Regions from separate parts of the Halomonas sp. 5021 genome, predicted to be linked through region 3. Evidence: predicted binding sites of a transcription regulator. Region 3 holds the regulator's gene; each other region holds the start of a gene.

Region 1 (2,275 bases), on a different contig from region 3:
TGGCCATTGAGGGCGCGTGAAAGTAGCAGCGTATCGGCGGGGGGCTGCAGACGGTCCATGGCCCCCCATACCTTGGGCGTCAGTTCGCGCAGGCGGCGATGGACGCGCACATCGCTGAAGTCCTGTTCACCGGGGCTAAACAGCGGCGCCACGCACTCGGCGGACTCGCGATAAAGCGATAAGGGGGCGCCCTGCCCCTGGCGGCCCCCCATTTGCATCAGCGCTTCATCCATTGCCATCGGATCATGGGCAAGGGTCGCGTTGAGGAGTTGCATCATCGCTTTCAAGCGGGTCTCGGGCACTGGAATCACCGCGCCAAAGTCGTATATCACCAACCGGCCTTGATCATCGGCCGCAAAATTACCCGCATGCGGGTCGGCGTGCAGCTCGCCGTAGGTAAACAATTCCTCGGTGATCCAGTCCGCCAACGCCACGGCGATTTTCTGGCGGGTGTCATCGTCAGCGCTTTCCAGATCGCGCAGCGGTGTACCACCCACAAAACGCATCGCCAGCACATGTTGGCCGGAAAGCTCAAAAAGCGGCTCGGGTATCACCAAGCGGCTATCGGCCTGGTAGCGTTCGCGGTAACGGGCCATGGCATCGGCCTCGGCGCGATAATCAAGCTCGTCGCGTAGCCCCGCTGCCAGCTCTTCAAACAGCGCATCCAGGCGCGCCTGGGGCACCTTGAACCAGCGGCCCAATCCCATGATACGCTTTACCTGCTTGAGATCGCTTTCCAGCACGTCGGCAAGCCCGGGGTACTGCACCTTTAGCACCACTGTTTCGCCGGCATGGGTGACCGCCTTGTGCACCTGCCCCATGGAAGCGCTGGCGAAGGGCCGCTCTTCGATGTCCCGAAAGTGCGAATCCAGCTCGCCGTACTGCATCACCAGCGCCTCGCGTATGCGCGGCCAGGGCATCGGCTCCGCCTGGCGTTGAAGGCGCGACAGCTCCTCGGCCAGGTCCGGCGGCAAGAGGTCATCCCACTGGGACATGATCTGCGCCAGCTTCATGGCCGGGCCTTTCAGCTCGGATAGTCCCTCAAATAGCGCCTCGCCCAGAGCCCGCCAGTCTGCCTGGCCACCCAGGCGTGTCTTGAGTAGCGCCCCGCCAGTGCGTGCCCCCAACCCCATCAAACGTCGTGTTCTGCCGCGATCTCGCATTTAAGTCGCCTCGTTGAGCATCTGATAAGCAGCTTACGCAATCCTATCAAATTATACAAAAGCTATACGCATAATTACTGAACATCATTTTCTCGACAACCCCTGCTATGCGCTTACGTGTGTGGTGTCTGTTACCATATTCATACGTTACACAATTTAAGGCATCTCCCGCATGCGCTTGATTATCGCCGAAAAACCCAGCCTTGCCCGGGCAATTGCCGATGCACTTCCCGGAAGCGGAAAACGACAGGACGGCGCCATTCACTGCGGCGATACCACGGTTACCTGGTGCCTGGGACACCTCCTGGAACAGGCAGCCCCGGAGGCCTACGACCCTGCCGATAAACAATGGCGATTGGATCGGCTACCCATTGTGCCGCAGCAGTGGAAATTGATGCCGCGCTCAAAAGCGCGCGGGCAACTGGCGGTGATACGCAAGCTGATTAAACAGGCAAGCGAGGTCGTTCACGCCGGTGACCCGGATCGCGAAGGTCAATTGCTGGTACAGGAAGTGATCGACTACATGAAGTACCGCGGCCCGGTACAACGGCTGCTGATCAGCGACCTCAATAGGCCCGCCGTCAGCCGCGCCCTTGCCAGCCTGCGACCCAACGCCGAGTACCAGCCACTGTTCCAGGCGGCCCAGGCACGCGCCCGTGCTGACTGGCTCTACGGCATCAACCTGACCCGCGCCTGGACGCTTACGGGCCGCCAGGCAGGCCACGACGGCGTGCTTTCCGTAGGCCGCGTACAAACCCCGGTGCTGGGCTTGATCGTGCGCCGCGACAACGCTATTCGAGACTTTGTGCCCCACCCTTATTACCCCCTTTGGGCCGACCTCAAGGTCGCTCAGGGCCAGCTGCGCGCCTGGTGGGCACCCAAGGAACACCAGCCATTAGATGACCAGGGGCGCTTGATCGACCGCCGGCCCGCCGACGCATTGGCAGCGCAGCTACCCGGCGCCTCGGGTCAATTGACCCATCTCGACCAGCAGGAGAAACGCCAGGCACCGCCACTGCCGTACTCGCTCTCAGCCCTTCAGGTCGACGCTGCCCGCCGTCACGGGCTTTCTGCACAGGTAGTACTGGATATTTGCCAGCGGCTATACGAGC
Region 2 (2,275 bases), on a different contig from region 3:
GGATGTCATGATGCGCTGGCGGGGTTGATCCACCGCGTTCATTTCCAGGCAGGGGGTGCCACGCAGTTCCAGGGCAGTGCGTGCCAGCACCACGGAAAAGCGTTTGCGCAGCTGTTTTTTATCGCACTCGCGTAACGCCCAGGCGCTATGGATGCCGCTAATGGCAAGCCGTTCGGCAAGCCGCCTGCCCACGCCCCATACTTCGCTGACCGGCGTTTGCTTTAGCAAGGCTGTGGTGTTGGCATCATTCCCGCCAAGCAGGCAAACGCCCTGGTAGTGTGGCTGCTTCTTGGCCGCATGATTGGCGAGCTTGGCCAGGGTGTGGGTCGGTGCCAGACCGATGCATACCGGTAATCCAAGGCAACGATGTATGTCCCGATGTAGGCGCTCACCCAGAGCCTGGCACTGGTGCTTGCTCATGCCCTCCAGATAGATAAACATTTCATCGATGGAGTAGGGGGCGATGTCGGGGCAAGCGTCGTGCAGCAGTTGGGCGAGCCGTGCCGACATGTCGCCATACAGCTCATAGTTGGATGACAGCAGATGAATCTCGCCGCGCTGGCGTAGCCCTTCCAGTTTGAAGGCGGGAGTGCCCATGGGAATGTCCATCGCTTTCATTTCCGCGGAGCGGGCAATCACGCAGCCATCGTTGTTGGACATCACACCAACGGCTTTGCCTTCCAGATGAGGCTGGAAGACGCGTTCGCAGCTGACGTAAAAATTGTTGGCGTCGACAAGACCGATCATGACCGTTACATCACCGCAGGTATTCGTGAATGACCGCCCGAACCACCCCCCATACCTGACACTCGCTGTCTTTCAGGGGCAGCGGTGGGTAATGGGGGTGAGCGGAGCACAAATGCGGCGTGCCGCGATAGAGCGCGTAGCGCTTGATCAGAAGTTCGTCGTCGAACATGGCCACCAGAATATGCCCCAGACGGGGCGAGAGGCTGCGGTCAACCACCAGCAGGTCGCGATCGAAAATCCCCCAACCCTCCATGCTGTCACCGGTGGCGGTCAGGTAAAACGTGTGGGTGGGGTTCTTGATCAGGCGCACGTTGAGATCCAGCGTGCGCGGTTCGTAATCCTGGGCGGGGGAGGGGAAGCCGCTAAACCCAGCGCGGCCATGTAGGGGAGGAAAGGGCAGCGACTGATGCGTTAACGGCACGGCTGGCGCGATAGGCGATAACGGCTGCGTCATGGTCAGCCTCCTCACTGGCAGTATATGTATTTATATACAGTATTCGGCCATGAGGAGAAAATTGCAAGGGCTGGCCGTCTTTAGGAACCTTCGTGAAGGTTTATCTTGCCAGCCAGAGGCCCACCACAATGGCGCTGGTCACGGCGATAAAAAAGACCCAGTTGCGTGTTCGGGTGTCACGGTGGGGTTTCATAAAAGCCTCATTAGCAGGAAAAAGATGGACGTTGGCGAGCGCCCGTAATTTTGTACAGACATCGGTGTTTGGCATGGTACCGTTTGTGCTTTATGCCGTCATCTTGCCGCCTGGGGCGGTTGGTTTGCTTAGGATAGGTTCATAATGTCTCAACCCACTGCAACGCGTTATCCTCATTCCCTTTACCTCGCCCAAGGTCGTCTGGCGGCGCTGAGCTGGGGGCGTGATGCGGCCCCTACTTGGCTGGCGCTCCACGGCTGGCTCGATAACGCGGCGAGTTTTTCACGGTTAGCGCCGTTGCTGGTGGAAGCACTGGATATTCGCATTGTGGCTATCGATTTTCGTGGTCACGGGCATTCAGCACATGCGGCGGCGGGCGAGGATTATGCGCTGTGGGATTATTGCCACGACGTGCTTGATGCCATGGACGATTTGGCCATTGAGCGAGTGGCATTGCTCGCCCACTCCATGGGCGCCGCGGTGGCCTGCCTATTGGCTGCCGCCGTGCCGGAGCGCATTGAGTTCATGACGCTGCTGGATGGCTTGGGTGCGCTCAATACGCCCTCTGGTGACACGACAAGCCAACTGCGCAAGGGGTTAATGGCGCATAGGCGGCCCATTTCCCGGGCGCCGCGTTATCCTGATCTGGCCACCGCGGTGGCGGCTCGAGTGGCCGGTGGCGTTACACCGTTAGACACCATCACCGCCACGCCGCTGGTGGAGCGCAATGCCGACGTAACGGCCGACGGACACGTGCAGATGCGCACCGACAGCCGCTTGTTGAAGCCATCGCTGGTACGCTTTACACCTTCCCAGGTGTTAGCGCTACTGGCCGACATCCAGGCACCGGTGCTATTGATAGAAGGTGAGGAAGGCATCTT
Region 3 (2,275 bases):
CATCATGCCGCAATCCACGACGATCCAGTGATCTTCGTACCCATACAGCGTCAGGTTCATGCCAATTTCCCCGCAGCCGCCTAACGGCAAGAGGCGTAAGGGAGGGCGACGACGGGGACGAATATGAACGCGCGGTGGATGCATCAGATTAATAAAGCCTAGAAAGTAATTGGTTAACTATACGGGATGGGGCGGGCGGCTAACAATCACTGCCATTAAGGGCGGTGATTGCGAGCGCTTCATTCGGTACACTAGACGTTTGTTTAATGCCAGCGGACGGCCCGATCATCGTCGCCCGGCAAACCGTGAAGAGTAATGACTATGTCGCATTTTTATCGTTTGGTGGTGTCCTGCCCGGACCAGGTGGGGATCGTCGCGAAGGTATCGAGTTTTATCGCGGACCAGGGAGGGTCGATTACCGAGGCCAGCCAGCATTCCGATCTGGAAACCGGGCGTTTTTTCATGCGCTACGAAATATTGGCGGATTCGCTGGGTATGTCGGCAGAGGCATTACGTTCAGCCTTCGAGCCGGTGGCGGAGCGGTTTGACATGGACTGGGCGCTGGTCGATACCCGGAAACGGCAGCGGGTTGTCCTGATGGTTTCGCGAGAATCCCATTGCCTTGTCGATTTGCTTTACCGCTGGCAGGTGGGTGAGCTGGACTGCGATATCGTGGGTGTGATTTCCAACCATGACGACATGCGTTCGTTAACGGAATGGTACGGAATACCGTATCACCATGTGCCGGTGGATCCGGCAGACAAGACTGCGGCCTTTGAGCAGGTGCAGGCGCATATTGATGATGCCCGGGCCGACAGTATCGTGCTGGCTCGCTACATGCAGATATTACCGCCAGCGTTGTGTGAACGATATGCGGGGCAGGTCATTAATATCCACCACAGTTTTCTGCCGTCTTTTGCTGGCGCCAAACCCTATCACCAAGCCTACCAGCGTGGCGTCAAGTTGATAGGGGCTACCTGCCATTACGTGACTCAGGAGTTGGATGCAGGGCCCATCATCGAGCAGGACATTCACCGGGTCAGCCACTGTCATACGCCGACCGATCTGGTACGTTTTGGCCGCGATGTTGAAAAAGCCGTCCTCGCGCGCGGTCTTCGCTGGCATCTGGAAGACCGCGTGCTGGTGCATGGCAACAAGACCATCGTGTTCAGCTAGCCGAGCGCCTGGCCATTGCCACCGCGAATAACGCCGACCCCAACCCCTTCGATATCAAGTGGTTGGGTGCGTAGGTCGATATGGATAGGGTCGAAGTCGGGGTTTTCAGCGATCAGGGTGACGTGATTCCCGTCGCGTTTGAAACGCTTGACGGTGACTTCGTCTTCCAGCCGGGCGACGACAATCTGGCCATCCCGAACGCGCTGGGTGCGGTGGACGGCGAGAAGGTCGCCTTCGAGGATGCCGACGTTCTGCATCGACAGCCCGCGAACGCGCAACAGATAATCTGCTCTGGGCGTGAAGTAGTCGGCGGGCAGCGGGCAGTAGCGATCAATATGCTCAGCGGCCAGGATAGGGCTACCCGCCGCGACTTCGCCAATGATAGGCAGGCCGTTGGCAGGGTCTGCACCTGAGGCTGGCAGCACGTCTGGCGTTTCCTGGTGTTCCTGGTTGGGCAGGCGTATGCCGCGCGACGTATTGCGAATGATGCGAATGACGCCTTTACGCTCAAGTGCGCGTAAGTGTTCTTCTGCCGCATTGGGTGAACGGAACCCCAGTGCCTTGGCTATTTCAGCCCGGGTGGGCGGATAGCCGAGCTCAGCCATGGTCTTGACAATAAAGTCGAACACGTTTTGTTGACGAACAGTTAATGGCCGCGACATACCAGCCTCCAGATTGAATAAGTGAGCAAGACTGCGTTCCTGTTTACCTATCAGTATGTAGTCAACAGTCAGTATGTAGTTAACAGTATGTGGTTAAGTATACAGCATGTTCTCCTGTCCAGTATATAATGGGGGTAAGGCAGCTAACAAATTGATGTATATGAAGATGCAAAGCGGCGTTGGATAAGGGTTGGGTGTTCAGGTATACGTTGAGAGGTAACAAACGATAACGTAGTATCCTGGTTTGTTTAAAACATCCGTTTTTTATGGCCCGCTTTTTGGCCCGTCTTATGGAGAGCAGCATGGCTCAATCGGATACGGTGACCCGCATTCTGGATACTGCTGAAGTGCTTTTTGCAGAGCGCGGCTTTGCCGAAACCTCTTTACGCAACATCACCAGCAAGGCTCGGGTCAATCTTGCTGCGGTGAACTATCAC

Evidence for each region. Region 3 encodes LexA, which represses DNA repair genes until DNA is damaged. Its sites were predicted from a motif close to TACTGTNTANNTANACAGTA; they were not measured.
Region 1: R3F64_RS01895 (DNA topoisomerase III) is a predicted target of LexA. The motif match lies at 1,205-1,224, and genes of this name have one in related genera.
Region 2: R3F64_RS10515 (LexA family protein) is a predicted target of LexA. The motif match lies at 1,224-1,243, and genes of this name have one in related genera.

What each region holds. Positions count from the first base shown of each region.
Region 1 covers NZ_JAXOVU010000001.1:372,409-374,683, reverse strand. The annotation lists gene R3F64_RS01900 (ABC1 kinase family protein) at 1-1,163, opposite strand, end outside; gene R3F64_RS01895 (DNA topoisomerase III) at 1,336-2,275, shown strand, end outside.
Region 2 covers NZ_JAXOVU010000005.1:131,962-134,236, forward strand. The annotation lists gene R3F64_RS10510 (Y-family DNA polymerase) at 1-747, opposite strand, end outside; gene R3F64_RS10515 (LexA family protein) at 758-1,201, opposite strand; gene R3F64_RS10520 (alpha/beta fold hydrolase) at 1,539-2,275, shown strand, end outside.
Region 3 covers NZ_JAXOVU010000006.1:188,387-190,661, forward strand. The annotation lists gene R3F64_RS11965 (ribonuclease J) at 1-60, opposite strand, end outside; gene purU (formyltetrahydrofolate deformylase) at 322-1,176, shown strand; gene lexA (transcriptional repressor LexA) at 1,173-1,838, opposite strand; gene R3F64_RS11980 (TetR/AcrR family transcriptional regulator) at 2,141-2,275, shown strand, end outside.